4 regions of the Exiguobacterium sp. s128 genome follow, and region 2 is predicted to be linked to each of the others. Evidence: riboswitches for the same ligand, from Rfam matches in the RefSeq annotation. Region 2 holds a riboswitch; each other region holds the start of a gene.
The links. A riboswitch is a leader RNA that binds a small molecule or an ion and turns the genes downstream of it on or off. The one in region 2 is predicted to bind thiamine pyrophosphate.
Positions count from the first base shown of each region.

Region 1 (8,287 bases), on a different contig from region 2:
GGATGATCCAGACGAAAATCAGACTGAGCATTAACTTCCGTCGCTCAAGGTGTCCGGTCAAGGACATCGTAATCGGTGTCCCGATCGCGAAAGCAATCGCAAAGGCAGAAACGAGCGTGCCGGCTTTGGCAATCGTGATGTTCAGACCGTCTGCGACTTCAGATAAAATACCGACGATGACGAATTCGCTTGTTCCCAGGACAAAGGTCAACATGGATAACGTAGCGATCAACAGCCAGTCGGCTTGACTCAAACGAGTCGATGATGATGACATATACATTCCTCACTTCTGGCGCATGTGCGCAAAAAAACTATCGTTTATCAGAATAGCATGATTTGCACCGGTCGGAAACCGGATTTAGAGGACGGTGAAAAAGAAGAATTATTGCGAATAGCATGTCAATTTCGCTTGCTGAATATTCGGGTATACTGAAGAAGTAAAGACAACTAAAAAACGAGTAAAGGACGTGACGGAACATGCAAGCAACAGTCACTTGGAATCAGAAGATGGGCTTTAGCGGTGAGACCGAATCCGGGCATCACCTGGCGATGGATGCGGCACCCGACAACGGAGGCGACAATCAAGCTCCGCGCCCGACGGAGTTGTTACTTCACGCCGTTGCCGGCTGTACCGGCATCGATATCGTCTCGATTTTAGAAAAGATGCGCTTGACGCTGACGTCATTTGAAATGGATATCGAAGGCGAACGGGCGGATGATCATCCCCGGCGTTTCACGACGATCTCGATTCATTACCGGCTCGAAGGTGATTTACCGGACGATAAAGTCCGCCGGGCGATTGCCTTATCAAAAGACAAATACTGCTCGGTCTCGCAATCGCTGAACGCGGAGATTGAAGTTTATTACTCGATCAACGGCGTCCGGAACGAGGAACCGATTTGAAACGGATGGTTCCTGTTCTGTTAGCAAGCGTTCTGCTCGCCGGTTGCGCCGACGAGCCCGCAAAACCGGCTGCACCGGAACCGAAGCCGGCGAAGAAAACAAAGCCACCGCAACCGGACCGGCCTTCTGCAGCTGAACGGGCGGAAAAACAACTGAAAGAGACCATCTCGAAGATGTCGACAGCGGAAAAAGTTGATCAGTTGCTATACATCGGCGTGACGGGAACAGCTCTGACGCAAGCGGACCGTCAATTACTGCAGGACCATGTGCTTGGAGGCGTCTTGTTACTCGGTGGCAATATCACCTCGACCGATCAGCTGAAAACCTTTACGGCAGCGATTGGCGAAGCGCAAACGGCGGACGAAAAAGCGTTCCTTGGTTTTGATGAAGAAGGCGGGCGTGTCAGCCGGGTCCCGGATGCCCGACTCAAATTATCACCAAGTCTGTCGTTTGGTCATAAAAATGATCCTGGTTTGATGAAGGAAGTCGGACGGACACTCGGTTCAATTTCCCGTTTTTACGGCTTTAATATGGACTTCGCTCCAGTTCTTGACGTCAACAGTAATCCGGCGAATCCAATCATCGGCGACCGGGCGCTCAGTGCGGACCCGCAACAAGTGGCACGGCTTGGTGTGCCATTGATGCAGGGCATGAAGGAAGAGGATATCGTGCCGGTCGTCAAACATTTTCCGGGACACGGCGATACGACCGTCGACTCGCATGTCGGTCTGCCGCGGGTCGATGCGACGAAAGCGGAACTTGAGAAGACGGAGCTGGTCCCGTTTAAACGGGCGATTCAAGACGGGGCTGAAATGGTCATGGTCGCGCATATCCTGTTCCCGGCTCTCGACAAAAATCGTCCGTCCTCATTATCGAAAGAAGTCATGACCGGTGTGTTACGGAGTGAACTGAAATTTGATGGTGTCATCATCACGGACGATCTCGTCATGGGAGCCATCACAGAACGGTACGGATTAGCTCAAGCGGCAGGTCTTGCACTTGAAAACGGTGCGGACATGGCGATGTTTTCCTCACCCGGCGCGTACGCGTCCGTTCACAAGGAAATCATGGCGCGGATCAAACAAGGGAAATTGTCGGCAGCCGATCTCAATCAGAAAGTCATGCGGGTCTTACGCTTAAAACAAACGTATGACTTGTCGCAAACGAAACGTGTCGACGAATACCAACGCTTGATCGAGCAGGTCAAAGCGGTCGAATCGGACATGCGACACTAATCAAGGGTAGAACAAATCGGACTACCCGTGGTAAACTACAGGCGTACCATACAAATCAATATCTACACTAGGGGAGTCTCGTAGCAGACTGAGACGGAAGTATCCGGACCCTTTGAACCTGATCTAGTTCGTACTAGCGGAGGGAAGTGGTATCCGATCATCTATCGAGGGAACGCCAAGCGTCGCCCTTTTCGTAGGACCACTCCATCAGTTCATGGGGTGGTCCTTTTTCGTGTGGAAAGGAGGGGGAACGATGTCACATTTACACCTGATTACAACCGGACGCGACAGTAAGGAAGTGTTGGAACAGACCCTTCCACAGCTCGCAATGTCCGTCGATCGCATCCACTTACGGGAGCCAACCTGGTCAGTCCGGGAATTGGTTTCCTGCATTGATACGTTGCTCGATCAAGGAGTCCGGGCAGACCAGCTGGTAGTCCATGACCGGCTCGATGCAGCACTCGTCACCGGCACGACCGTCCAGTTGACACGCCGCAGTCTGTCGGTCGAGCGTGTCCGGGCACAGTTTCCGACGATTTTCATCGGTCAATCGGTTCACTCGTTGACCGAAGCGATGGTGGCGGAACAAGCCGGCGCCGATTACGTGATGTATGGTCATATTTTTGAGACGGATTCGAAACCCGGCGTGGCGCCACGGGGGCTCGATGCGTTACAGCAAGTCGTCGACTGGACATCAATCCCGGTCATCGCCATCGGCGGAATCAAACCGGAAAATCTGTCTGATGTCTTAACCACCGGGTGCAGCGGAGTTGCCATCCTGTCCGGGATTTTGGGTCAAGCCGATCCGGCGGAAGCAGCCGGACGGTTCCGGACGGTGATTGGACGATGAAACAACCGGATGTATTAATCGTCGGCGCCGGTATCATCGGTTTGACGCTCGGATATGAATTGTTGCAGCGGGGACAAAGTGTTCACGTGCTCGATCAGTCGGCTGTCGGACAAGGTGCGACACGGGCGGCAGCGGGGATGCTCGCGACGGACGAAGAACTGTCGGAACCGTTACATGCGTTAGCGGCAGTGAGTCGCGTACTTTATCCGAAGCTTGTCCGTCAATTGTTCGACGAGACCGGGTTGACGAGCGGCTATCTCGAACTGCCGTTTCAGCTGCGCCAGACAAAGCAAACCGTCCAATTTGAACGGGTCGGTCAAGTCGATCCTCCATTGCTTGTCCGGGCGTTACGGCAAGCGATTGAGCAGCGGGGCGGAGTGATTGAAGAACAGGTAAGTGTCTTGCGTCTTCTGCGGGACGAAGGGACGGTAACCGGGGTGGAGACAAGCCGGGGACAACAGGTTGGACGGCAGGTCGTCATTGCTAGTGGACGAGGGTCGGAACCGTTGTTGCAAACAATCGGGATTCCGATTGATACGCTTCCGGTCAAAGGTGAATGCCTATCTGTCCGTCTCACAACCGGTCGACTTGAGCAGACTTTGTTTCATGAGACGGTGTATCTTGTCCCGAAAGCAGACGGACGGATTATCATCGGCGCAACGGAACACGTGGGTGAGGAGTCGACGACGGTCAACGCGGGCAGCGTCTCGGACCTGTTGGCGGCAGCAATTGACGTGTATCCGCCGATCCGTGATGCGGCATTGATCGACATCTGGTCCGGTGTTCGCCCGCAGACCCGTGACGGGTTACCGTATCTTGGACGGGTCAAAGGAATTGACGGTTTGTTGGTCGCGACGGGACATCACCGGCACGGCATCTTGCTCGCTCCGGTGACAGCACAAGTCCTCGCTGATTGTGTCATGAACCGAAAACCGGAAGTTGCACTGGAGGCATTTTGTTGCAGACGACACGAGGAGGAGAATACATGCAAATCCGATTAAATGGGAAAGACTATCGACTGGCGGAACAAACGAAGACGCTACACGACTTGATTCAGCAGTTAAACATTGATGAAGAGGTCGTCATCATCGAACAAAATCATCAAATCATCGACCGGTTCCGGTATACGGACACGAACGTCCAACCCGGTGATGTCGTTGAAATCGTTCATTTTGTAGGAGGCGGATAACATGTTAGAAATTGGCGGAAAAACATTTGCATCACGATTATTACTCGGAACGGGAAAATACCCGGACGCTGAGACGCAACAACAAGCGGTCGAAGCATCGGAAACGAACATTTTAACGTTTTCCGTCCGGCGTTTTGACGTCTTTGCGAAGGAACAGACGAATCCACTTGCGGCACTCGACTTAAGTCGCTATGACCTGTTGCCGAACACGGCGGGCGCAAAAACGGCGGAAGAAGCCGTCCGGCTGGCAAGGCTCGCCCGGGCATCCGGCATGTGTGACATGGTCAAGGTCGAGGTGATCGGTTGCGACAAGACATTATTGCCGGATCCGATCGAAACCTTACGGGCGGCAGAGGAATTAATCAAGGACGGTTTCATCGTCTTGCCGTATACATCGGATGATTTGTTGCTCGCCCGTCGGCTCGAGGAACTGGGCTGTCACGCCATCATGCCGGCAGCGTCACCGATTGGTTCGGGACAGGGAATTCTGAACCCGCTCGCGCTCAGTTTCATCATCGAACAAATGACGGTCCCGGTCATCGTCGACGCGGGAATTGGTTCACCGGCCGATGCGGCTTACGCGATGGAGCTTGGTGCTGATGGTGTCTTGTTGAATTCTGCGGTCGCCCATGCCACCGATCCGGTCAAAATGGCGCAAGCGATGAAACTGGCGATCGAAGCCGGGCGTCTTGGTTTTGAAGCGGGGCGGATCGAGAAAAAACGGTATGCGACAGCAAGCAGTCCGACGACTGGAATCAGCCGCCCATGACAGACCGGTACAGTCGCCAAATCCGCTTCCGTCCGATCGGCCAAGGTGGACAAAATCAACTGGCTGAGCGCCGCGTCGTCATCATCGGTCTCGGTGCGCTCGGGACGGCGGGGGCGGAACAACTCGTCCGAGCCGGTGTCGGACACGTCACACTCGTCGACCGGGATTATGTTGAGTGGAGTAACCTGCAACGGCAACAGTTGTATACGGAACAGGATGCAGAAGAACGACTTCCGAAAGTCATCGCGGCGCAACGGCGTTTGCGTCAAGTGAATGCGACGGTGACGATTCAGCCGGTGGTCATGGATGTGACGGCTGAGACGATTGAAGCGCTCATCGCCGGAATGGATTTGATCATCGATGGAACCGATAATTTTTCAATCCGGCTGCTGATCAACGATGCGGCGGCGAGGCAGGGAATTCCCTGGATTTACGGGGCATGTGTCGCCAGTTACGGCATGACATACACCGTTTTGCCGAAGGAAACGCCTTGTCTGCATTGTTTGCTGAATCACCTGCCGAAGCAACAGGATACGTGTGATACTCGGGGCATCATCAGTCCGGCCGTCCAACTGGTCGCCTCGCATCAAGTGACGGAAGCATTGAAACTGTTGACGGGTGCGAAACCGGTACTACGTCAGACGTTGCTGTCGTTTGATCTTTGGACGAATCAGCAGAGCCAGATCGATGTCACGTCCTTAAAGCAAACGACATGTCCTTCGTGCGGTGACGCTGCCGTCTATCCTTATCTCAACGGAACGCCGCTCCAATTCGTGACGTTGTGCGGTCGGGATACCGTTCAAGTCCGGGGAGAAGGGAAACGGGATTTGGTCCGGCTTGAAAACGAGATGGTGGCACGTGGGATTAAAAGTCAACGGAACCCGTATTTACTGATGTTCGAAACGGAACAGAACCGGATTGTCGCCTTTGCAGACGGGCGGATCTTGATTCATGGGGAACCGGATGTTGAACAGGCAAAGCAGGTATACGAGACGTATTTCACGAAAGCGTTCACAAAAAAGTAAAACATTTTTTTGAATACATGTTTTAGATGTTTGAAAAAGAGGTAAATAAGACTTCAGACGTAAGTCGGAGCTTTATTTGGAACGATTTGAATTGTGAAGAGGAGTGATTACGATGAAACAAGAATTCGATCAATCGATCCAGTCATTGGATCAGACGAAGCGGACAGACCATGCAGCTGATGCTGTTCAGCAAGCGAATTGGAATCCAGACCGATATCGGACGAATCTGAATCCATTTTATCTGTCACCTTGCAGCGTCGAACGTCGGGAAGACCGTCAGCAAGAAGTTGACCGGATCGTCGAAGTCGAGCCTACATCCTCCCCTCTCCAACAGTTATTCGAGCAGAAACAGGAAGAGCATATAACAAAAACTGGATCAGGTGCTGCGAAACATTCACATTCCGGTGGTAAATTCACGACTGGGATCGTCGTCGGTGCAATCATCGGAGGATCCGTATCGATCTTCACCTCGGTGAAGCGATTTCGTAAAAAGCGTCAGACGCACTAACAACTAACTGTTAGCAGGATCACGAAAGACCGTCACCTTACTCAATAGGGTGACGGTTTTTTTGTCGTATCCAGCAAAAGGAGGGGAACTACATGGAGAAAAAACAGCAGGAGGTCTTTTCCATGCTTGGTCAGCCGGCGAAACGCGCCCTGGCAGAGCATGGTGTCACGTCGCTCGTCCTCCTCGCGACGCACTCGGAACAAGAGGTTCGAAGATGGCACGGCATTGGTCCTTCTTCGATGCCGAAGCTTAAACAAGCGTTAGCGGAGCAAGGACTGACCTTTAAGAAATGAATCGTCCGGCAGAACCGTTCCAAGTCATGCTAAAATAAGGATATTATAGAGGAAAAGTGAGCGTGATACAGGTGAAATGGATTCATACTGCCGATTGGCACTTAGGAAAAATCGTTCATGGCGAATCGATGCTTGAAAATCAACGTTTCGTCCTGCAGGAATTGTTACAACTGATTGACCGGGAACAGCCCGATGCCGTCGTTATCGCCGGTGATTTATATGACCGTGCCGTCCCGCCGACGGAAGCTGTCGAATTGTTGGACCAGACCTTTGCCGAGATCGTCCTCGAACGAAACATCCCGATCATCGCGATCAGCGGCAATCATGACTCGGCTGAACGGCTGAGTTTCGGAACGACGATGTTACAACGGGCGGGGCTTCATCTGGCAGGGAAATTAACGCCGGCAATCGAGCCGATCACGATCCAAGGCGTTCGGTTCTATCCGGTCCCGTTCGCGGATCCTGCCACTGTACGTTATGTCTACCAGGATGAATCGATCCGGACGCACGATGAAGCGATGCGAAAAATCATCGAGTCGATGCCGATCGAAGGACCAAGTGTCCTCGTCGGTCATGCGTTTGTAATCGGTGGACTCGAAACGGACTCGGAACGGCAACTGTCGGTCGGGACGGCCGGGCAAGTCAGTGCTAGTGCCTTTGCACCGTTTACGTATACGGCGCTTGGTCATTTGCATAATCCACTGGCGATTCGCTCGGAGACGATCCGCTACAGCGGCTCATTGCTGAAATACTCGTTTTCGGAAGCGAATCATCTCAAAGGTGTCGATATCCTGACGCTCAACGAGACCGGGACATTTGATCGCCGGTTCGAGCCGTTGGCAGCCAAACGGGATTTACGGGAACTGACCGGGAACCTTGCTGAACTGACGGACCCGGCGTTTGTCACGACACAAACGACGGACGATTACATCAAAATCAACCTGACGGACGCAGAAGCCTTGATTGATCCGATGGGGAAACTGAAAAAAATCTATCCGAACATCTTGCATCTGGAGCGAACCGGTTTTACACGCGAAAGTACACGCGCTGTGCAAGCCTCACGTGATCAGGTCCAGGCGGCGACGATTACGGATTTGTTCAGTGAATTTTATGAAGCCGTCCGCGAAAAACAACCAACGGATGCGATGCAGACCGTTTTAGAGGAGGAAGCAGCATGCGTCCAGAACGATTAACGTTACGTGCTTTCGGACCGTTTGCGGACGAAGAGACGATTGATTTCCGTCAACTCGCCGGTCGAACGATGTTTGTCATCTCCGGCAATACCGGAGCCGGTAAAACGACGATCTTTGATGCATTGACGTTTGCGTTGTACGGGGAGACGTCCGGCGGTGAACGGGAAATGAGCGATTTGCGCAGTCATTTCGCAAAACCGGACCAAAAGACGGAAGTCGAACTGGAGTTCCTCTTAAAAGGCGAGCGGTACCGGATCATCCGCCAACCGAGTCAACCCCATCCGGTCAATAAGACGGATTATGGACACGAAGCGGAACTGGC
Region 1 is NZ_JACSMT010000029.1:18,627-26,913, reverse strand. It holds gene KNQ13_RS11345 (MFS transporter) at 1-280, opposite strand, end outside; gene KNQ13_RS11340 (OsmC family protein) at 478-903, shown strand; gene nagZ (beta-N-acetylhexosaminidase) at 909-2,138, shown strand; TPP riboswitch at 2,198-2,300, shown strand; gene KNQ13_RS11330 (thiamine phosphate synthase) at 2,392-2,988, shown strand; gene KNQ13_RS11325 (NAD(P)/FAD-dependent oxidoreductase) at 2,985-3,989, shown strand; gene thiS (sulfur carrier protein ThiS) at 3,974-4,177, shown strand; gene KNQ13_RS11315 (thiazole synthase) at 4,179-4,946, shown strand; gene KNQ13_RS11310 (ThiF family adenylyltransferase) at 4,943-5,971, shown strand; gene KNQ13_RS11305 (hypothetical protein) at 6,084-6,479, shown strand; gene KNQ13_RS11300 (helix-hairpin-helix domain-containing protein) at 6,572-6,772, shown strand; gene KNQ13_RS16230 (exonuclease SbcCD subunit D) at 6,844-7,965, shown strand; gene KNQ13_RS11290 (AAA family ATPase) at 7,947-8,287, shown strand, end outside.
Region 1: linked by a shared signal. The riboswitch ahead of KNQ13_RS11330 (thiamine phosphate synthase) and the one ahead of thiD (bifunctional hydroxymethylpyrimidine kinase/phosphomethylpyrimidine kinase) in region 2 are both predicted to bind thiamine pyrophosphate.

Region 2 (5,651 bases):
AAAAAAGGATGAATTGTATGAATCAGCTGTGGCGTCACCGCATCATTCTCATTCTGATTGTCAGTCTGTTCGCTTCAATCCCATTGCTTTATGCCTTGAATGGATACCGAGCTATTTCTAAACTGACGGAAGAAATGCATAGACAAGATATTCCAATGATCAAGCAAGTCGACGAGTTGATAGAACATAATCGCGACCGGGCAAATGCCGTCCGTGGATTATTGTTATACGAAGATGAACGTTACATCGAACAGTATTATTTTTCCACTTCAAAAGTCCATGACTTACGACGCTTACTGAATGCATCCAATCAGACGCCAGGTGCAATCAAAGATTTATTGCTACGTAACAGCGCTTGGGAAGAGGAAATCGAGGAAGTGTTCACTGTCTATGAAACCGATCACCCACAGAATGCCAAAAAATTAGCTAGGCAGACGACTCAAACCACTCAAACGATTCTCGAGGACCTCTCACAAATCAAAGAGAAGTTGTATCGTGAATTGGAACAAAAGCTCGAATTAACAACTGAATTAACGGCGAATTATAAACGGATGTGCATTAGTTTATCGATCTTATCTTTTTTGTTAATTGCCGCAACCATCTTTTTATCAAAATTAGACGAGAATACTCCCACTTCTAAACGTTCAGGGCGAAACCCTAGTGCAAGTGGGAGATGAATCGTCTTCGGGCAAGGCGTGTCTTGCGACACGTCAATTGTCCGACACCCTTGGTTTGAAAACAATTAAAATCAGGAATAAAAAAAGAGTCATGTTCTTTGAAAACTGAAGATAGTAGGGTTGTGACAGGAAGTTCGTCTGTCACGTAAAATCTTCAACGTTCACCTTGCGGATGACCGAAGTAGCGAAAACCAAGCAGAGTAGGCATCCGTATAAAAGAAACGGACAAGATCAACGTTCTAAACCTGTCTCCTAAACAAAAACAAACACGTGACGGTCACATGGACGGTACGTGTTTGTTTTTGTTTTTATTCAGGACGAGAATTTTCCTTCATTCACGTGTTCCATCGCAAGATGCACAAGAGAGGACACATGATGATCATCCAAGGAATAGTAGACGACTTTTCCTTCTTTTCTATATTTTACTAACCCTTGTTTCAACAAGGTCCGCAGATGGTGGGACGCTGTCGCGATGGAACAATCGACTGAAGCGGAGACGTCACAGACACAAAGTTCTTCTTCTATCGTCAGCGCATAGGCGATTCGCAGACGCGTTGCGTCTGATAATACTTTAAACAGCTTTCCGATATCCATCGTCGGAATCGTATCGACGACGTGCCCAATTTCCTGCGCACGTTTTATATCAATGGCAATCGTTTCACAACGTGGGGCATCCAACGCAATCACCTCTTTCCTTTTAATTGCACCATCGATTCGGATCAATTGCAAGAAAATCCATTCCTGACCTCTGACCTACCTCTAAATCCGTCAAAAAATAACTAGTTTCCCCTGCTCGACTCCTATTAAAAAAGTTCTCTTCTTAAAGTACAGAAGAGAACCCTTTTAGACGCTATCCGGAAAAAAATGAACAATCAGCGTTCTGATTTGTGTTGATTTCGTCTTGTGATCGCGTAAAAGAACCAACCACCCAAAAAATTTCCGATATCCCAGACAATCCGATTATTGTCGACGGCACGAACACCGATATCAATGATACCTGTACTGTATAGGCGTTCACGATACCGTTTCCGTAACAACCTCGGTAACGGAAGATGCAACATCAGCCGGTAAAAAAGATCGAGATGTGTGTGTCCCCAAATCTCAGTCGCGATGGAGCTCGTTTGAATCAGCAAGGAACGTTTATAACGTTGTTGGTATTTATTTTTTAATAGAACAGCTAGTTGATACGAATACCGATTAGGAAAAGGGAACAAAGCTGCTCCTAAATGATATTTCCCTCGATTATCGACTCGAATGATTTGTGGTTCGATTTTATATCGAATCCAACGTCCCCGAAATCGAATAGACTGCCATTTCACGACTTATCACCTCTTGATGACTATACCCTGTCTGAAATGCTCTGACGCGCTTGTTTTGCGGCTTCTCTGAATTCCTGTGTCGCCCGTTCGATTTCTTTTTTCGCAAACAGTGTGGAGATGACAGCATATCCGTCGACTAAACTGCCTAGTTCACCGATGTTTTCTTGGGTGATCCCGCCAATCCCGACCAACGGAACCTGAACAGCTTGACGAATCGCCTTTAACGTTTCTTTCGGCATGAAAGTAGCATTTCGTTTCGTCGTCGTCAGAAAAAGTGAACCGACGCCTAAATAATTCGCCCCTTCCCGTTCCGCGATTAGTGCCTGTTCTACCGTCGAGACAGAGACACCAATCATCGCTGTAGGCAGAAGACGACGAGCTTCACGCAAAGGGATGTCTTCCTGTCCGATATGCAAACCAGCGCCTACGAGCATCGCAATATCAATCCGATCATTGATGATCAGTGGCACGCCGTAACGTTCCGTCAACGCCTTCAGTCCGATGGCCGCTTCTAAAAAAGTTTTTCCTGATGTTTGTTTTTCACGTAATTGAACAATCGTCGCACCACCTTTGAGCGCTGCTTCTACCGCATCTATCAAGTTCAATTCAGGGTGAAACCGTCGATCGGTCACGGCATACACGAAGTAATCAGTTTCCATCGGTTTGCACCTCCTGAAGCGTCTCTTCCGTCATTAAACTGACTGCATTAAACAAACCCGTCCGAAAATCACCGATCCCTGCTTGTCGATCAGCAAGCTCCCCTGCTTTGCCCATCAAATATGTCCCATATACGGCTGCCTCGAATCGGCCATATCCCGCTCCTAAAAACGTCGCAATCAACGAAGCTGTCATACACCCCGTCCCGGTCACTTGCCCAAGCCGCTTTGCCCCGACATCGAGACGGCATTGACGGCTTCCGTCCGTCACAAAGTCAATCGGACCTGTCACGACAATGACTTGGTTGGTTTGTGCTGCAAAGGTATGGACTGCTTGAAAATCGAGTGATTCCCCTTCCGCAACATCTACTCCTTTTGTCGTCGTCGCTTGCCCGATTAGCGTTTTGATTTCTGAGGCATTTCCTTTAATGACCGTAAACTGAATGTCATGCATCAATTCGTTTATGAAATTCGTACGTAATGTCGTCGCGCCTGTTCCGACCGGATCCAGAATAATTGGTTTGCCCAATCGATTAGCGGTTTTCCCTGCCAACAGTTGCGCCTCCCGGATCGATGGATGCAGCGTGCCTGTATTGATGACGACAGCGTCAGCAAGACCAACCATCTCTTCTACTTCTAATACATCTTCCGCCATGACTGGGGATCCTCCAAGCGCTAGCGTCATATTGGCACAGTCGTTGATCGTGACCGTGTTCGTCAAATGATGAATCAGTGGTTTTTTGTCATGAATAATCGGTAACATGATTTTCCCTCCAAAGTTCGTAAAAGTGATGGGTTGGTCCAATTCCGTGTCCGAGCGCAAAACCGTGGCGAATCGCCTCCGTCACGTACTGTTTCGCATACATGATACTGTCGTACAAGGAGTCACCTTGTGCGAGTCGGGCTGCAATCGCAGCAGACAACGTGCATCCTGTACCATGTGTGTGCTGACGAGTTAGTCGTTTCTGTTCATACACGTAATGATTTCCTTGCGTATATAACAAATCGATTGCTTGTTGTCCCTCCAAATGACCACCTTTGAGCAAAATGGCTCCCCCGGGTCTTTTCGCTAGTTCCACCGTTGCTTGTTCCATATCCGAAAGCGATTGAACCGTCCTCCCAATCATCCGCTCGATTTCGGGGATGTTCGGTGTGACGAGTGTCGCGAGCGGTAACAGATGTTCTAACAAGGCTTGTTCTGCATCTTTCCGTAACAAGCCGTGTCCACCTTTTGCGACCATGACTGGATCTAAAATGATTGGAGCATCACATTGTTTTAATTGTTTTGCGATGATTTGAATCGTTTCTTGATTAGAGACCATCCCGATTTTGACAGCATCAACACGAATATCGGAAAAGATAGATGTCAATTGTGCTTCTACAAGACGAGGTGACACATCCTCGACGGCTTGGACACCTAATGTATTTTGTGCCGTAATCGCTGTGAGGACACTCATCCCATACACGCCGAGGGCAGAAAATGTTTTTAAATCTGCTTGAATGCCCGCTCCACCACTAGAATCCGATCCTGCAATCGTCAATACATGTTTCATATCGCTTCCTCCCTTTCTTATGAGCCAATTAGGAGAAAACGGACGACAAAAAGCGCCGTCCGCTGTAAAAAAGCAGACGACGCCATGAAAAACCCTCATCTAGGTTTTATATCTCATGTCTTCGATCTCAACTTTCCTACGCTGGTATTATCCAGTTCAGGTGACAGGGTCGAAAACAGAATAGTTTTCCTCTCAGCCGGACTCCTCCAGCTCCCCTAGTTGCTCGTAATTTAATTCCTTTTTACTGTAGCATAGCGTTATCAAAAAAACGAGCCGAAGCTCGTTTTCATAAATATCCAAGTGGATTAACCGTGTTTGCCGGTCCTGTCGCACTGTATTGATATCCACCGATATGCAATTCAAAATGAAGATGTGGTCCAGTCGAGTTGCCGGTACTTCCAAGCGTACCAAGCGATTGACCTTGTGAAACCGTCTGACCCGCACGAACTGCCAACGAATTCATATGAGCGTACACCGTCGTATAGACTTGACCATTCAGGAAATGCGAAATCATGACATGGTTTCCGTAAGGTCCTCCACTTCCAGCTGTAATGACTGTTCCGGAAGCGGCTGCTCGAATCGGCGACCCCACTGGTCCGCTGAAGTCTACTCCATTATGAAAAGTATACCCGTTTGCCCCACTCGCCGGTCCAAATCCTTGTGAAACACCACCTGAAGCTGGACGAATGAACTTCGCTGAGCCTGTTGGAACACTAACGACCGGAGAAGGACTGACTGCGGATTTATTTGATTCGCTCGTCGCTTTTGCCGCCTCTTTTGCCGCACGTTCAGCCGCTGCTTGTTCAGCTGCAGCACGTTCAGCTGCTGCCTTTGCCGCTGCTTTCGCTGCTGCAATCGCTCGCTCTTGTGCTTCTAGTGTCGCTTGTAATTCTTTGGCGTTCAATAGTTTCGTCGTGAACTTCGTTTTCCCTTTACGCAACTTCTTTAAGGTCGCACTCCGTTCCTTCATTTGCTTCTTCAGCTGTTTTTTCTGCTCTAACAACGTTTCTTTTTCTTGAACACGTTCTTCTTTTTTAGCCATAAGATTACGTTTCATTTCGGCTAGTTTTTTTTGTGTCTCCAGGTAGGCAGAAATCATCTTGTCATCTTGTTCAGCAATCTTTTTACCTGCCATGACGCGACTAAATAAATCCCCTAGATTTTTCGATCCAAAAATGACTTCTTCCCATTTAATTGAATTTCCATCATTTTCTTGAAGGACACGTAAACGATCCCCCAACAGTTCTTCTTGCCGTTTCAACATCGCTTCATATCGAACAATTTCCGCTTCGAGATCTTTAATCTGAAGATTCAGTTGCTGAATCTGTTTATTTTTTTCTGAAATCCGGAAAATATTTTCATTGATCGCAGCATCAATTTTATTGATTTCTCGCTGTTCCGTTGATATTTTAGCTTCTTGTTTTTTGATTGCTTTTTCCAATTGAC
Region 2 is NZ_JACSMT010000070.1:187-5,837, forward strand. It holds gene KNQ13_RS15230 (CHASE3 domain-containing protein) at 18-677, shown strand; gene KNQ13_RS15235 (ArsR/SmtB family transcription factor) at 990-1,400, opposite strand; gene KNQ13_RS15240 (hypothetical protein) at 1,550-1,996, opposite strand; gene thiE (thiamine phosphate synthase) at 2,017-2,655, opposite strand; gene thiM (hydroxyethylthiazole kinase) at 2,645-3,415, opposite strand; gene thiD (bifunctional hydroxymethylpyrimidine kinase/phosphomethylpyrimidine kinase) at 3,396-4,205, opposite strand; TPP riboswitch at 4,322-4,432, opposite strand; gene KNQ13_RS15260 (murein hydrolase activator EnvC family protein) at 4,492-5,651, opposite strand, start outside.

Region 3 (8,287 bases), on a different contig from region 2:
CAAGATTTGATTTTCCACGTCTCTCATTCAAGAGTCCTTCTTCTCCATAAATGCGATATGTCTTCCGCCATCGCTTCAACGCTTCGTTCGTTGTTTGCTTACCGATCATATCCAGGTCAAAGCCGCTTTCCTCAAAGATTTGTATCGGTCGCTTACCAGCTAAATTCTCACGTACAGCGTGAATCTTAAATTCTCCTTTGTATTGAATCGTACGATCTGATACCGAGGCTACGTGAAGATTCGCTTCAAGTTGTCTGATTTGATCTGGATTGAAGGTGCGTCTGTTCATGAATAGTTCTCCCGTCGAAATTGAATAGGTACAGTATATCGATATCTTTAAACACAAAAAACCCCGAATGGGGTCTTTTATCAAGTGTCCACCATTCAGGGTTCAGTTCACTAAGGGAGAATCAAATGGGTTTTGTTCGTTTCGTCAGCACGTTTTAATTTGTATACTTCTTGATAAATTTCCGGTCAATCCATTGCTTGAGGTACCAGCTGAGCCGGCTCGTCTGATAAAAACGCCCGTACAGCAGTGTCGCTTGTTGGTCGCCGAGAGCGAGAATCGTCAAATAACGCTGTTGCGGGCGAAACGCCAGTAAACGCTCCTGATTCACGAATCGGAGAAGATTTTCAAGCAATACCGGTGCCTGACGAACGGCCGTCACACCGTTTTTAGGTGTGTTCGGATACGCGGTCAGCGTCGCACAGTCACCAACGGCAAAGATCGACGGATCCTCTAGTGCCTGCAACGTCTCATGGACGAGCAGGAAACCGCGCGTGTCACAGTACAAATCCGATGCCTGAAATAGTTCGCTCGCACGGGCACCGCCTAAAAACAACATAGCATCCGTCTCAATCGACTGACCGGACCGCAAGCGAGCCGTTTGATCGTCCAGCGTGTCAAACCGATCGACGATTCGTTTAACCCCCAGTTGATCGAGCCGTTTCGCAATTTTCATACCTGCCGGATGACCACTGAGCAACGGTTCTTCGTGGATCAAGGTGACCGGGGTACCGTTCGACTGAAACGACGCCGCCATCTCGACTGCCGCGGCACCGCTGCCGATGATGACAGGGGAGGCCGCTTTCCTGAACGTCTCGAGTGCTTGATCAATCTGATAATTCGGTTTGATCGTCACCCGTGCCGGTGCACCGGCAACATCCCAGTCGCGCGAGCCGATGTTGCACGACACGATATCATACGACAGGACCTGTCCAGACTGGCAAATCACCTGTTTATTCGCCGCGTCAATCCGAGTGACCCGGTCCTCGATCCACGTCTTACCGTTGTGCTCACACAACGCTTTGACATCAATCCGGGTCTCATCGAGCGTATAGGTTCCGTCGGCTAACCCCGAGAACATCCCGGAATAATACTGATAGCGCGAAGGGTTGATGACGATCCAGTCGACATCCGGATGACTGCCTTGTTTGATACATTCTAAATGCGCATGACCCGCACCTACTAAGACGATTCGTTTCACGACGTTCACCTACTTTTTTGAATTCTTTGCATCTGAGACTGTCATTCCCTTATGTAGCGGGATGTAATCTCCCGCTTGTCAGACAAAAAGACGAAGGGACGTCGCGATGCTGCTGACCAGACCGAAAAATAACAGATCGAAGCGGGTGACGACCGGTCGGACATAATACGTCCGGTTCGCTTGGAACTGTCGTGCTTCCATCGCAATCGCAATCTGTTCCGACCGGATGATGCTTGTCGTGAACAGCGGCAAACTGATGTCAAAAAACGTCTCCCAGGGCCAAATCGACCGTTGCTGACGGACACGTCGGGCTTGACGAATCGTCCGGATCGCTTGCCGAAAGATCGGAATAAAACGAATGCCGGCTAAAAACCCGTACGCCAACCGGACCGGCAGGCGACATTGATGAATCAGGCTCATGACGAACCGTGTCGGATCGGTCGTCGCAACGAACGTCAAGCTCAAAAAAACGAAAGCGAGCATCCGGATCGCAATCAACCAGGCATGATCGAGACTTTCTTCCGTAATCCGAAACCAGCCGAATGTCCAAAGCTCGGTGCTGCCCTTCCCAAACGCCGCCATCATCCAAAACGTCAACAGAAATAAAAGGGAATAGGGGGCCAGCCGTCTGATGAGTGTTGTCAGGGGCCAGCCGGAACGTACGAGACCCACTAACGCCAACAGAAGCAAAGCGAGTGTCACCCGTAAACTGGACGTCGTGATTAGCAAGAACATGACATATAATAACGTCCCGAGCTTGACCGAAGGATTAATACGTGTGAGCAATGACTTGTTTTCCTGCACGATGCTTCACCTCCTCGAGTTGTTGATAGAGAAACGACAGCGGACGGACGAGTTGGTGTCGTGCGAGAAGGACGGGTTTCATAAGGAGTGCGGAAGGTGTTCCATCGAACTGAAGACGTCCTTCACCTAGGACGAGGACACGATCCGCATAGCGATGAACCAGTTCCATGTCATGCGTCACCATGATCACCGTTGTTCCTGCCTCCTGGGCTTGATGTAACACGTCGATGATGTGTGCCGTCGTCTCAGCGTCTTGTCCAAAGGTCGGTTCATCGAGCAACAAGACAGCTTTTTGCTCCAGTAACATCGTCGCGACACTCAAACGTCTTTTTTGTCCGAGGCTGAGCGCGAGGGGAGATTGATCCGCGACATCGGTCAGTCGATAGTGACACAAGGCGGTCTGGACCCGTTCTGGATCAAAGGCAGCACAGCTGATGGCCAGTTCTTCTGCGACCGTCTGTTTGAGGAACTGGAAGTCCGGTTGCTGGAAGACGAAGCCGACTTGTGCGTAAAAAGCACGGTCCTTCCATTTCCTCAGGTTCGTTTCAAACAACTGGACGCTTCCTCCGTGCAGCGGAATCAATTTCGCTAGCATCTCGAGCAACGTGCTTTTCCCCGCACCATTCGGTCCGACCACCATGATCCACTCACCACGGTAGGTCGTCAAAGAAAGATTTTCGAAAATCGTCCGGTTTCCGCGTCTGGCGGTTACGCCCGTCACATCGAATGTCGTCTCGTGAAGGACGCTTGGACGGTCGACATCACGTTTTCGTAAGTCAGCGGCTTGGGGCGAGTCGCCCGGTAACGTCTCCCATGTGTACGGATAGAGAAGCGGCGTCGCAATTCCGTGTTGGATCAGCACGTCACGTTGCTCACCGAAAATTGCGTCCGGTGTTCCGTCAAGCAACAGTCGCCCCCCATGTTCAAAAACCAGTACCCGGTCGGCAAACGTCACGCACTGATCGAGCTGATGTTCAATCAAGACGAGCGTCAATGTCGGATCATGATGGAGTTCTTCGATCAGTTCCATCATCATCCTTTGACCGTGCGGATCCAGTTGCGCCGTCGGTTCATCAAGCAACAGGATGTCCGGCTCAAGGGCGAGGACACAGGCTAAAGCGAGCCGCTGTTTCATCCCACCGGACAGCTCGGCAATCGGTGTCGTCAAGGCAAGATTCAGTCCGACGCGCACAAGCAACATCCGGATTCGTTCCTGCATCTCTCCCGGATTGACGGAACGATTTTCCAGGCTAAAGGCGATTTCTGCTCCGACCGTCTGCATACAAAACTGATCGTCCGGTTGCTGAAACAGAATCCCGACTGTTCCGTCCGTCGTATGGTGCCCCGTGACCTCTGCTTCGATCGTGTCCGGCAACAGTCTCGCCAATACATGTAAAAAAGTGGTCTTCCCGCTGCCGCTCGGTCCAATCAGCAACGTCGTCTCGCCTTGATGTAACGTCACCGTCAAGTCGTCTAGGACGGCCTGCGTTTGACCGGGATAGTGGACTGACAGGTGCTCGCACTGCATCATGCGGCACGCTGCTTCCGTTGCCGTCCGACCGCATAACCGTTCAGCGTCCCTGTCTTGACGAGGGCGTCGACGATGACTTTCGCGAGCAATCCGCCGAGTAATGCCCCGCTGACGAGTTGAAGTGAGAACGTCAACAGAAGTGTCGTCGTCGTATAATAGGCAAATCCATTCACGAGGAGACTGTAGACCATACTTCCGACGGCGGCGAAGACACCGGACAGCATCAAGGTGAACGTATTAAATTTCCGGTATCCGAATACGGCAAAGGCAACTTCCGCTCCAATTCCTTGCGCCAGCCCGATCAATAAGGCAGACAAGCCGAAATGACTTCCTGTAAACAATTCGACGGCAGCGGCGACGACTTCCGCAATCAAGGCGGCTCCCGGTTTTTGGATGATGTAGGCGACAAGGGGACTGGCGACGACCCAGATGCCGAACATCCAATTTGAGCCGACCGGTCCGAAGATCGCCGAAATCGGTAACCATAATGTCGACCAACCTAAGTACAGGACACCACATGCGACGGCAAGCATCATCATGACGATGATTTCTTTCATTTTCCAACTGTTCATACTCACTTCTCCTTTGAATGCACACCCACAAAGAAACCGCAAAAAGACCGCCCTCTATGAAAAGAGAGCGGTCGTGTAACCTGCAAGGCGCAGAAAAAGAGCACGAAGAGTCCGCTCCACTTTCCTACGCTAGTATGAACTAGATCAGGTTCAAAGGGTCCGAAGTAAATCGTCTCAGCCAAATGGGCTCCCCTAGTGGATGTGTAAATGATGTGTACATTCTTCACTGTACGGCTGTCGCCCGGACTTGTCAATATGCATAAAAAAAACCCTCCGCGAGGGGAGGGGAGAAAAGATTACTCTTTGTCTTCTTTGTTTTCTTCAGCTTGCTCTTCAGAAGTTTTTTCTGAATCATCTGCTGTGTCTGCTTCAGCTGCTTGTGCCTCAGCTTCTTCGATTTCTTCAAGATCTGCCTCAAGTGTCGATTCGACGACAGCAGCGACTTGAATGTCACCTTCTGTGACGACTCGGAAATCTTTTTCTTCCGGCAGATCAGCTACTGTGATCGAATCTCCGATTGCAAGATTCGTTACATCGACTTCGATGCGTTCCGGTAATTTATCTGGTGTTGCTGCAACTGTTACTTTAAAGAGTGTTTGTGAAAGGAAGCCGCCAAGTTTCGCGCCAGCCGATTCGCCGACAAGGACGATATCCGTTTCGACTTCTGTTTCTTCATCCATTTTAACCGCGATGAATTCCACGTGTTTGATCGTTGGTGTAAAGATGTCCATATCGAGCTTGTTGATCAACGTGTTGACTTTTTTGCCGCCGATTTGAAGGGCAACCAAGACGTTTTCACCGTGATCGCGGACGACTTTGACTAATTCTTTTTCATCGAATGAAATCGGTGTGCTTTCCACTTTGTAACCATACACGACACCAAGAGCTTTTCCTTCATGACGTAATTGCTTTCTAAGTGAGCGTGGGCGTACTTCGCGTTCTTCTACTTTTAATGTTACTGACATGTTCATTTCCCCCTTGAATTTGGTATAGCTCTCAAAAGGTAATGAATGTAGGAGTGGAACAAAGACGTTCCGGTACAGATGATCTACGAATGCTATTTCAAATTGATTTCATCGATAATGAAGAACCAAGTGAATAAGTAGCATTTCTCTCCCAGGTCATTACGCTGATATTGAGAAAAAATGTTGAAAAGCGACCGTGTTGTACGGTGCTAATGTAGATATACCCCCAGAACTCAAAAACTAAAACCTCTTTTTTAATTTAACCTCGTCCAAAAACCTTCAAACCCGTTGCTAGACAACGGGTCAAGGCAGCTTTTATTTTTTTAAGATAATGTAAAAAACGATGGGGTCAGTTTGTTCAATCCGGCTTTTTTTGTGGCTGCAATGGAGGTTCCAGCAGATGGACGAGTTCACGAAGCGTCAAGATTTCGGTCGCCCGGTCCGTCAAGACGGCATCAATCATCGTCGCCTTTTTATCTTGTAGTTCGGTCATCTTTTCCTCGATCGTTCCTTTCGTCAATAACTTGATGACTTCGACAGGCGACTGTTGTCCGAGACGATGGGCCCGGTCAGCTGCTTGCTGTTCGACGGCAGGATTCCACCAACTGTCGTACAAGATGACGGTATCAGCGGTCGCCAGATTCAATCCGGTACCACCTGCCTTGAGGGAAATCAAAAACAAATCGACTTCTCCTGCATTAAACCGGTCACATAAAGCGACCCGATCTTCGATTGGTGTGTCTCCGGTCAAAACGAAATGTGTCAATTGCCGCTCAGCCAACCGTTCCCGGATGCGGGCTAACATCTTCGTATACTGTGAAAAAATCAAAATCCGGTGACCCGCTGCTATTTTTTCCTCGATCAAGGTCATCAATAAATCAAGTTTCGTCGATTCGCCTGTATAGTTCTCGACAAATAAAGCCGGATCACAACAAATTTGTCGCAAGCGGGTCAATCCAGCAAGCAACTTGATCCGGTCCTCACGTTTCGTTTCGTCCAAATGACGTAACGTGTCGAGTTGGAGTTTCGCCAAGTAGGAGGCGTACAATTTTTTCTGCGTGGGTCCAAGCTCCGTGTAATAATGCGAAAGTCGTTTCGTCGGGAAATCATGTAACACTTCCTGTTTCGTCCGACGCAGTAAAAAGGGTTGGAGAAAACGTTTGATTTCCATGTGAGACCAGTCTTGGAACGTCCGTAAATCAGGGAGCAGGGACGGAAAGATTACCCGGAAAATCGACCAAATGTCATCTGTCCGATTCTCAAGCGGTGTACCCGTCAAGGCAAACCGGCGTTTCGCCCGCAGACGACGCAATCGAACGGCGGTCTGCGCGGTCGGATTTTTGAAGTGTTGGGCTTCATCAAAGATCGCTAAATCATATTCGATTTTTTGATGCGCGTCCATATCGGCGCGGAGCGACGGATACGAGATAAGAAAAACACCATCCGCTGGCAGATCACGTAACGCCTGCAATCGTTGTTTCCGTGAACCTGCCAACAGATACACCGTTTTCGCCGGCGCGAATCGAGCCAGTTCCGCGGCCCAATTATGTAAAAGCGAAGCAGGCGCCACGATGAGCGTTCGTCCGGGTGGGCGTGTCTCGAGATAACCGATGGCTTGAATCGTTTTCCCGAGACCCATCTCATCGGCTAAAATCCCATGACAGTCCCGCGCAGCCAGGTTGACCAAAAATTGTATCCCCGCACGTTGATAGGGATACAGTTGTTGATGAAGCGCCTGCGGAAGCAGTAATGGAATGTCACGACCGTTCTTCACTTCAAGCCATCGTTCCATCAAGTCCGCATGAAGATGAAGGAAGGATGCTCCGACAAGATGTTTTAAGTTGGCAATCGCCGGGACACGGATGCTTGCTTCTAGCATATCCCGTTCCGTGGTTTCCAGCTGCTGAAACAGGCGTTGCAACTGTTCAAACGCCCGGGTCTCAAATGAGACATACTGACCACTCTTTAACCGGTGATAGGTCTTCCGGGTGACAAGGGACCGCAAGACCTGCTTCAGTTCCACTTCCGGTATCCCGTCCATTGAAAAGCGGAAGGTTAACCAATCCAGGCGGTCCGTCGTCTCAACATCGATCCGCGGATGAAACGGTCCGTTCGGTAAGGATTGACGGATACTTTCCGTCACCTGAACGACGAGTTTTCCGTAAACGACACGGGGGTCGAGCCATCCTTTCAGAAACTGGTATTCCGCCGCTTCTTCCTCTAACCGATAGCGACCGTTCCGCTCGAAGAAACCACTCTCCGTCACGTAGCGGAGGACCGCTCCTTCGATTGACACATCGCGCCCTAGCCAGTCCGTCTCTTGTAACGGATTGATCCGAACCCCCTGATAGATAAACGTCACGAGCAGTTCGAGTCCACCAGCCTCCCGGTCCAGTGCCAACTCGACCGTCGGCGGACCGCTGACGAGCCGTTGTTTGAGCGGGGGACTGAGCCAAATGTCTGCGAGATTCCGTAACCGGTCACGCGTTTGCAAGAGTCGGTCAAAATACGCGGGACTGATGATAAAACGTTGTTGCGCCGTGATACTTTCCATCGCAATCGCCGAACCGCTGACATCAAACCTGATTTTTGCCCGTTCCGTTTTGCTTAATGTTTGCAAATAGGCCGTCACCGCCGCGTCTTCCGTCTGCCGTGTCGTCGTGAACGGACGGATCAGCGGACGGTTTCCGGCAGGTTTGCCGTAGACTTGCACATGATGCATCGCCAGCAGCACGGCGACGATATGCCCGCAAAACGATTGATCCATCGCAAGCGACGGACAGTTACAACCGGCATCCACGCCGTGTTCCTTGACGCGGATAGTGACGGTGAAGACCGATTCACCTTGCACGGCGGCTTCGACGAGCAAGTCGCCGGATTGGTAGTTTCGCAACGTGACTTTTTTAGCGGCGACATATCGTTTGCCGC
Region 3 is NZ_JACSMT010000031.1:17,762-26,048, reverse strand. It holds one part of gene KNQ13_RS11645 (IS3 family transposase) at 1-289, opposite strand, end outside; gene KNQ13_RS11640 (FAD-dependent oxidoreductase) at 444-1,487, opposite strand; gene KNQ13_RS11635 (energy-coupling factor transporter transmembrane component T family protein) at 1,566-2,291, opposite strand; gene KNQ13_RS11630 (ABC transporter ATP-binding protein) at 2,257-3,822, opposite strand; gene KNQ13_RS11625 (ECF transporter S component) at 3,819-4,394, opposite strand; TPP riboswitch at 4,499-4,598, opposite strand; gene KNQ13_RS11620 (50S ribosomal protein L25/general stress protein Ctc) at 4,691-5,359, opposite strand; gene KNQ13_RS11615 (DEAD/DEAH box helicase) at 5,718-8,287, opposite strand, start outside.
Region 3: linked by a shared signal. The riboswitch ahead of KNQ13_RS11625 (ECF transporter S component) and the one ahead of thiD (bifunctional hydroxymethylpyrimidine kinase/phosphomethylpyrimidine kinase) in region 2 are both predicted to bind thiamine pyrophosphate.

Region 4 (8,287 bases), on a different contig from region 2:
TTTTAACTTGATTCGACGTAGATCATTCGATTTGAGACGCGGTCCGCTAATCGTCGCGTGTATGAGGGATGTGGCTTGCAGTTTTTCGGTAAGCAAATCTTTTAGTTGGTGTAATTCCACGTATCGTCCCGTCCTTTTTTGTTTGTTCTTTCGAAACTGTAGCAAATTCACTCCCGTTCGACAAGCAAGTCAGCTTTATTTCAAAAACGATTACTTCATTCCTGAAGGAGGAAAACAACATGTTCAAAAAAATTCTTTCCCAAATCGGTATTGGTGCCGCGACGGTCGATACACGACTTGAACAAGACCAGTGTGAACCCGGTGGAACGATTCAAGGTGTCGTTCACATCAAAGGTGGTAGCGTCGATCAGGAAATCGACCGGATTTACCTCGCCTTTAACACTCAATATAAAGAAGAAGTCGGTGACAACACGGCCTTTACGACTTTCACACTCGACCGGTTCGCTTTAAACGAAGCGGCCTTTACGATCGAAGCTGGCGTCGAACGGGAAATTCCGTTTACGCTTCAAGTCCCTTTTAATACCCCTCTGTCTGTCAGTCAGTCCAAATCCTGGATCGAGACAGGTCTCGATATCGCACAAGCCGTCGATCCATCCGACCATGATGCCGTCGTCGTCAAAGCCAACGACCTCCAATCGGTCATTTTGGAAGCGATGGAAGATCTCGGATTCCGTTTAAAAAAAGCCGATACAGAAAAACTTCCGGGGCGTTTCCGAAAAGATCTGCCGATTGCCCAAGAACTCGAATATTCAGCGCGTGGAACACATTATGCGCATAAGCTTGATGAAATCGAAGTCATCATGCTGCAAGACCGGTCCGGTATTGAGATCGTCTTACAAATCGATCGCCGTGCCCATAGCTTAGGCTCACTGTTCAGTGAGATGGCGGGAGCTGACGAAACGATGACGACGCTGTCGCTATCGAATCAGGAGTTACGTAACGCTGCTACCGTCAAACAGCGCCTTGCTGATTTGATCGAACGCCACAGCTAAAAATAATTTACCGACTGGCAAGACAAAGAAAACTGAACGAATCCTCCTTTTCCAAGGTGGGATCGTTCAGTTTTTTAATGTTTTTCTTTAGTTTAGCTCCCTATTCTTTCCTGTCGACGAAGGGGTCTCGATCGTCTGACGATACGTTTGCTCAAACGTCTCTTCCGTCCAGCCCATCTGCCAAAACATCAATTCGTAATAACAACTTTTGACGAAATGTTGTTTCATCCGTTCCCGTTCTTCGGCACTTGCCCGCTCCGCCAAATCATTCAGACGATCGATTTGTTCAAAGACGACCCGCTCGAACCATTCCGAACTGTATGTCTCAATCCATTGTTGATAAATCGGTGAAGCCGGTGTCGCTGCTTGTAATTGTTGTCCGATCTCATAGTAAAGCCAATAACACGGTAAAATAGCAGCGATGGTCTCCCCGAGCGTTCCTTCACTTGCATGGTGCATATGCGAAATATACGCATATGCTGTCGGTGCCGGTTCGAACTCAGCCAACGTATCGTTCGAGATTTCAAGCAGTTCAAAAAACGATTGGTGCAGACTCAGTTCTGCCGCGTAAGTCGATGTCGCATGCTCGGCCAGTTCAGCAATCGTCGCAAAATCGTGGGCTTTCGAAGCCGCGCGGGCTTGAATCTTCGCAAAATGTTTTAAATAATACGCGTCCTGTAAGACGTAATGGCGAAATTTCGCTTCCGGTAAAGTCCCGTCCGCGATGCCCGTCACGAACGGATGGGTAAAACTACTGTCCCAGTACCGTCTTGCTGCTTGTCGAATTTCTTCACTGAATGTCATGTCGTTTCCCCCTTCTTTAATCAAAAAACGCCACACCCGATGTCAGGTATGACGTGAAAAGACCTCATATAAAGAAGGGTTCACGCCACTTCCCTCCGTAAGTCCAAACTTAATCAGGTTCAAAGGGTCCGAACGTCTTCGTCGTCTCAGTCAGCCTACTGACTCCCCTAGTGGTCGCTATTTGATTTGTTTTGATTTTAGCATGATTTAACGTTTAATTGACCCTTTCTCGTCATTTCCATCCCTTTTTTGTACAATGAACATGGCGGAAGGTGGACGTCCGCTCGTCCTTGAGACCGATTCTCTTCTGAAGACGGTCGATTAGACTGAACTTAGTACCTGATACTTAACTTACGGAGGAATTTATGATGATGAATAAAACAATGACATGGACGGCATCTGCATTGCTTGCTACGACTTTACTGCTTCCGACGGCTGCCTCGGCTGAGCAAATCGTCGACAAAACGATTATTACGCTCGGCGAATCACTGGGTGCCAAAGACAAAGCATGGGTCCTGTCGCGCCTGAATGCACCGGAAGGCATCACGCCGATCATCGCGACATCGGCGGACGAAGAAAAATACCTTGGTAAAAACATCCCCCAGTCGCAACGTGGTGGCGGAATGTATTCTTCGGCCAAAATTGAACTGGCTGAAAAGGGAGACGGACTGTCGGTCGCGACTGAAAACATCACCTGGGTGACAAAAGACATGTACTTGAACGCCCTCGTGACGGCAGGCGTGACGGATGCCGACATTACCATCACGTCTCCTTATAAAGTAACCGGCACGTCCGCGTTGACCGGTATCATGAAAGCATACGATCAGACATCGGCGGAGACCGGCATTAAACTGACGGATGAGCGAAAAGATCTTGCCCAACAAGAACTTTCCGTGACTTCAGACGTCGGAAAGACGGTCGGGACCGATAAAGTGGCCGATTTGATGAACGAAATCAAAGCCGAAATCGCAAAACAAAAACCGGAAACAAAAGTCGAGATTGAAAACGTCATCGTCCAAGTCATCCAAAACAATAACATCAATCTGTCAGATGCGCAGATGGATCGCCTGACCGGATTATTCAATCAAATGGAGCAAGCCGACCTGAACTGGGGGCAAATCGAGAGTGGTCTAAAAGATGCGGGGCAGGACATTCAGGCATTTGCCACTTCGGAAGAAACAAAAGGCTTTTTTGCTAAATTATTTGATGCCCTCAGCAGTTTCTTTAACTCGATTGCCGGTTGGTTCAAATAAAAATATCTCTTTCTTCTGTTCGCGCGTCCATGATAAAATGAACCTATCGAAAACGAAAAGGTGGTGTGGAGGAATGGGTTTTGCTGCGTGTAAAGATTGGCTGATCGAACAACTGTATCTGTTACGCGCGATTTTTCATGGAATGGCGTTCTAAGGGACACGTCTGCCCTTTTTAAAGGAACTCCATAGTTGAAAAATAAAGCAAAGCGTATCTTCCACCGTCTGTAGGAGAGTGCTGTTTGCGCTCTCCTTTTTTGATGCGCTAGAGAGGAATTTCTAGATGATGATTTGCGACCTGCAACACCTTACTAAACAATTCGGAGGTGACGACATCTTAACGGATGTGTCCCTCTTTATCGAACAACACGACCGTATCGGATTGATCGGTCGAAACGGAAGTGGAAAAACGACACTTTTACGGTTGATCGCCACACTCGATTCACCCGATGCGGGTGCGATGTATCAAAAAAGTGGTTTGACGATCGGGTATCTCGAGCAGCTTCCGCAGTTTGATCACGTGCTCACAGGTCTGGATGTCTTATGGACCGCATTTGCCTCATTAGTTGATTTACGCCATTCCCTACAACGTCTCGAACAACAAATGGCGACGGAAATCGAGCAGTTGGACCAGCTACTCGAACGTTATACGCTAGCGACAGAAAGGTTTGAACGTCAAGGTGGTTATTTACTTGATTCAAAAGTCGAACGGATGATCAACGGGCTTCACCTTCAATCGCTCCTCTCTCGTCCGTTTCATCAACTGAGTGGTGGTGAACAGACAAAGATTTGTCTTGGACGAATGTTACTTGTGGAGCCGGACCTTCTGATTCTGGACGAGCCGACCAACCATCTTGATTTAGCTGCCGTCGAATGGCTTGAATCCTTTTTAACGAGTTATGCAGGCGCTGCCCTCCTTGTCTCGCACGACCGGGTGTTCCTTGATCGTGTCGTGACACGGGTTGTTGAACTGGAGGACGGACACCTTCATTTGTACCGGGGAAACTATACGTTCTACGTTTCGGAGAAAGAACGTCTTTTGCTCGAACAATTTCATGCTTATCAGGAACAACAAAAAAAAATCAAGCAAATGAAGGATGCTATTCGCCGCCTGCGGCAGTGGGCGAACGAAGCGTCTCCGCCGAGTGAAAAACTGTTTCGAAAAGCGAAGTCAATGGAACGGGCACTTGAACGGATCGAACGGATCAAACGTCCACAGCTCGAAGCCGAGACTCCGGACCTCGTTTTTTCGGCACACGGCAAGACCAGCCAAACCGTCTATCGGTTAGAGGACGTCGGGGTTTCCTTTTCCGAACGTACACTGTTCCAGTCCGTCACGTTTGAAGTGATGGCAAAAGATCGATTGGCCATCGTCGGCGCAAACGGAAGCGGTAAATCGACTCTCCTGCACCTGCTACTCGGAAAGATCGAGCCGACGACAGGTCTGATCTTACGTGGTCCCTCTGTCAAAATCGGTTATTTGTCCCAGCATATTACGTTTCCTGATACGGACCGTTTGATTGATGTATTCCGCTCACAGATCCACGTTGATGAAGGAACTGCTCGCCAACGCCTCGCCCAGTTTCTCTTTTTTGGACCTCGTGTCTTCTTGCCCGTCACGGCATTAAGTGGTGGTGAACGCATGCGTCTGATGCTAGCCATTTTAGTCCATTCCGATCTGAACGTACTCGTCTTAGATGAACCGACGAATCATTTGGATATTGATTCGCGGGACGCCTTAGAAGAGGCTCTGGAATCCTTTGACGGAACGTTGATCGCCGTTTCCCACGATCGTTATTTTTTAAATCGCCTGTTTTCGAAAACCTTATGGCTCGATCAGACGATCGAAGTGTTCCACGGTTCTTATGAATATGCTTCTTCTAAACGGCAGGCACGTTCTGTGACTACCAACACGCATAAACCATTGTCCACGGGTCGTCAGCAGAAAAATCTGATCCAGGCTCCGTTGACGAGTCCACAACTTGAAGAGGCCATTCAACGGTTAGAAGCGGAAGTCGCCCTACTTGCTCAGCAATTAGACATCACCCAAGATTTGATTAAAGTTTCAGAACTCTTTTTGTTACGTGAACAGCTGTCGACACGGATTGATGTTTTGTATGAACAACTTCTCCTGTCAGAGTAAGCTTCTAACCCTCTAGCAGCGCCATTTTCGACCTGTCATATTAATTATGACAGGTCTTTTTTAATCACTTAAAATGACCATCTCTTCTATAAAATGAATAATTAATCTAATTAGATTTCAAAAAAAAGTTTCAAATTTAGCTTGCTAATTATCTGAAAATTTGTATAATTCAACGTATAGCTTTTTTATCTTCACCAAAAAAATCTTAGGAGGAATTTTTCACATGGATGCCTTTCAACAAGCAATACAATCAGGAGTCGATTTCGCGAACAACTTATTATGGTCTTATATCTTAATCGCGGCACTGATCGGAGTCGGCATCTATTTTACGATTCGGACAAAATTCATTCAGTTCCGGTACTTAAAAGAAATGTTCCGGGTGACACTCGATAAAAATGAAAAAACGACGGATGACGAAGGAGAAAGCATCACATCGCTCCAATCGTTTTTCATCGGGGCAGCGACACGAATCGGTACGGGTAACCTAGCCGGTGTGACGATTGCCATCACGCTCGGTGGACCGGGTGCCGTGTTCTGGATGTGGATGGTCGCTTTACTCGGTGGAGCAACAGCACTGATTGAAAGTACACTTGCTCAAGTCTATAAAGTCCGCGATACAAAAACAAATGCTTACCGCGGCGGACCTGCTTACTACATCGAAAAAGGTTTGAAAAACCGGGCGCTCGGTATCGTCTTTGCGATTTTGATCGCCGTCACATTTGGTCTGATCTTCAACTCGGTTCAATCAAACACGATTGCAGCAGCATTTGATAACGCCTTTGGAGTCAACAAAGCCGTCGTCGGCGGCGTACTCGTCGTCTTAACAGGACTCGTCATCTTTGGAGGCGTCCACCGTGTCGCGAAGTTCTCTGCGATCGTCGTTCCGGTCATGGCGTCACTTTATCTCATCGCCGCTCTCTTCGTCGTCGTTACGAACCTGACAGAACTTCCTGGTGTCTTCGCGATGATCTTCAAGAGTGCCTTCGGAATCGAACAGGCTTTCGGTGGATCGGTCGGAGCTGCGATTTCACTCGGCGTCAAGCGTGGTCTCTTCTCAAACGAAGCCGGTATGGGATCAGCACCAAACGCAGCTGCTGCGGCTGAAGTCTCACACCCTGCGAAACAAGGATTCCTCCAGACACTTGGTGTTTTCCTCGATACGTTGATCGTCTGTACGGCAACTGCTGCCATCGTCTTACTCAGCGATAGTTATGCGTCTGGTAACGGCGAAGGCATCGAGATGTTACAAAATGCGTTAGGTGAACAACTTGGTGCAATCGCACCTGCTTTCATCGCCATCTGTGTTTTCCTGTTTGCTTTCAGTTCGATCGTCGGCAGCTACTACTACGGTGAAACGAACATCGAATTCATCAAAAAGAGTCCGGCTGCGATTTTTGGCTTCCGGATTGCCACGATGGCCTTTGTCTTCATCGGTTCCGTCCTCAGCCTCGGGATGGTTTGGAGCTTTGCCGATCTCTTCATGGCGGGTATGACATTGATCAACTTGACAGCCATCTCACTTCTAGGTGGAATCGCTCTTAAAGTCATCAATGATTACCAAGAACAACGGAAACAAGGACTTGACCCTGTCTTCTCCGCAAAAGCACTTGGCATTGAAAATACAGAGTGTTGGGACGAAGAAGAAGTGGTCCGTCCTGCAGCAGGTGAAGCTTCACCGCCACCAATCGCGCGTCGATAATGTGATCTCCCCCCTTGCACATCACGATTCCAGTGATGTGCAAGGTTTTTTTCTGTCTAGGATTATGTTTAGGTCATGTTGGGAAAATAGAAAGAGTTAGATTCAAAGGAGGAACTGAACTTGTCAAAAGTCATGCTGATCATCAATCCATCATCTGGGAAAGAACTCGGGAAAAAACATGCGGAATTTGCTGAAGGTACGTTAGCACAACGATTTACGGAAGTCGATGTCCGCTTTACAGAAAAAGAACTGGATGCGACGCAGTTCGCGAAACAGGCCGCTCAGGAACGATACGATGCTGTTGTCGCCATGGGCGGAGACGGAACGGTCAATGAAGTCATCACGGGGATCGCGGAACAAGACTACCGCCCGACGCTCGGTATCGTTCCACTCGGCACGGTCAATGACTTAGCACGTGCCTTGAACATTCCGACTGATCCACAAGAAGCCATCAGTATTTTAGAAGACGCCCCTTCTCGTCCGCTGGACATCGGAAAGTATGATGATCATTATTTCATGAACGTCATCGCTGTCGGATTGATCGCTGAAGCTGTCGAAGAAGTCAGTGTCGAGCAAAAAACGTCACTCGGTTCTGTCGCTTATTTCATCGAAGGATTAAAAGCGTTTAAAGATCATAGTCCCTATCCGATTCAATTGACGGCAACCGAAAAATCATTTGACGGTGAAACACCGCTTTTAATCATTTCCCTGACAAATTCAGTTGGAGGTTTCGAATCGTTTGCTAAGGAAGCACGTGTCGATGATGGACTATTACATGTCTTCATCATCAAGCAGCTTGGCTTCTTTGATGCTCTTCAAGCGTTACCGAAACTATTGACAGGTGGTATCGCAGATGCCGATCAAGTCGATTATTTTACGACAAAAGAAGTCCGTATCGATTCGAAAGAACATCTCCCGATCAACGCGGATGGCGATACGGCAGGACATCTTCCGATTACCGTTCAGGTCTTAAGTCAACATTTGACCGTTTTTGCACCTGTTTCCAACTAAGTCTTTTTTCCTATATACGTGAGGATGCGTTTTTTTGCATCGTCACGTTTTTTTATGTTTATTCAAAAAACATCTTATTGATTCTATTTTGTTAAAATTAAATTTAGTTTATAAATGAAATATTTACCATTACAATATATGTTATACAACTATAATCTTGCAATGAAACTGAAATATTTCTGTGTTATTCGCGATGCTATAATCATTCTATCAAGAAAATATTTATACATATTAAATACATAATGCTCTGTATCTTACAACTTTGAAAGGGCTTGTTCCCTTACATAATCGTCCGTCGCCTTTCACACTTCTAGGAGGAACTTCTACATGAAACGCATGATTACAACTATGACAATGACAGCACTGA
Region 4 is NZ_JACSMT010000011.1:49,033-57,319, reverse strand. It holds gene KNQ13_RS06570 (class I SAM-dependent methyltransferase) at 1-120, opposite strand, end outside; gene KNQ13_RS06565 (sporulation protein) at 240-1,013, shown strand; gene tenA (thiaminase II) at 1,101-1,817, opposite strand; TPP riboswitch at 1,891-1,996, opposite strand; gene KNQ13_RS06555 (DUF1002 domain-containing protein) at 2,186-3,070, shown strand; gene abc-f (ribosomal protection-like ABC-F family protein) at 3,351-5,210, shown strand; gene KNQ13_RS06545 (alanine/glycine:cation symporter family protein) at 5,434-6,909, shown strand; gene KNQ13_RS06540 (diacylglycerol/lipid kinase family protein) at 7,030-7,920, shown strand; gene KNQ13_RS06535 (peptidoglycan DD-metalloendopeptidase family protein) at 8,248-8,287, shown strand, end outside.
Region 4: linked by a shared signal. The riboswitch ahead of tenA (thiaminase II) and the one ahead of thiD (bifunctional hydroxymethylpyrimidine kinase/phosphomethylpyrimidine kinase) in region 2 are both predicted to bind thiamine pyrophosphate.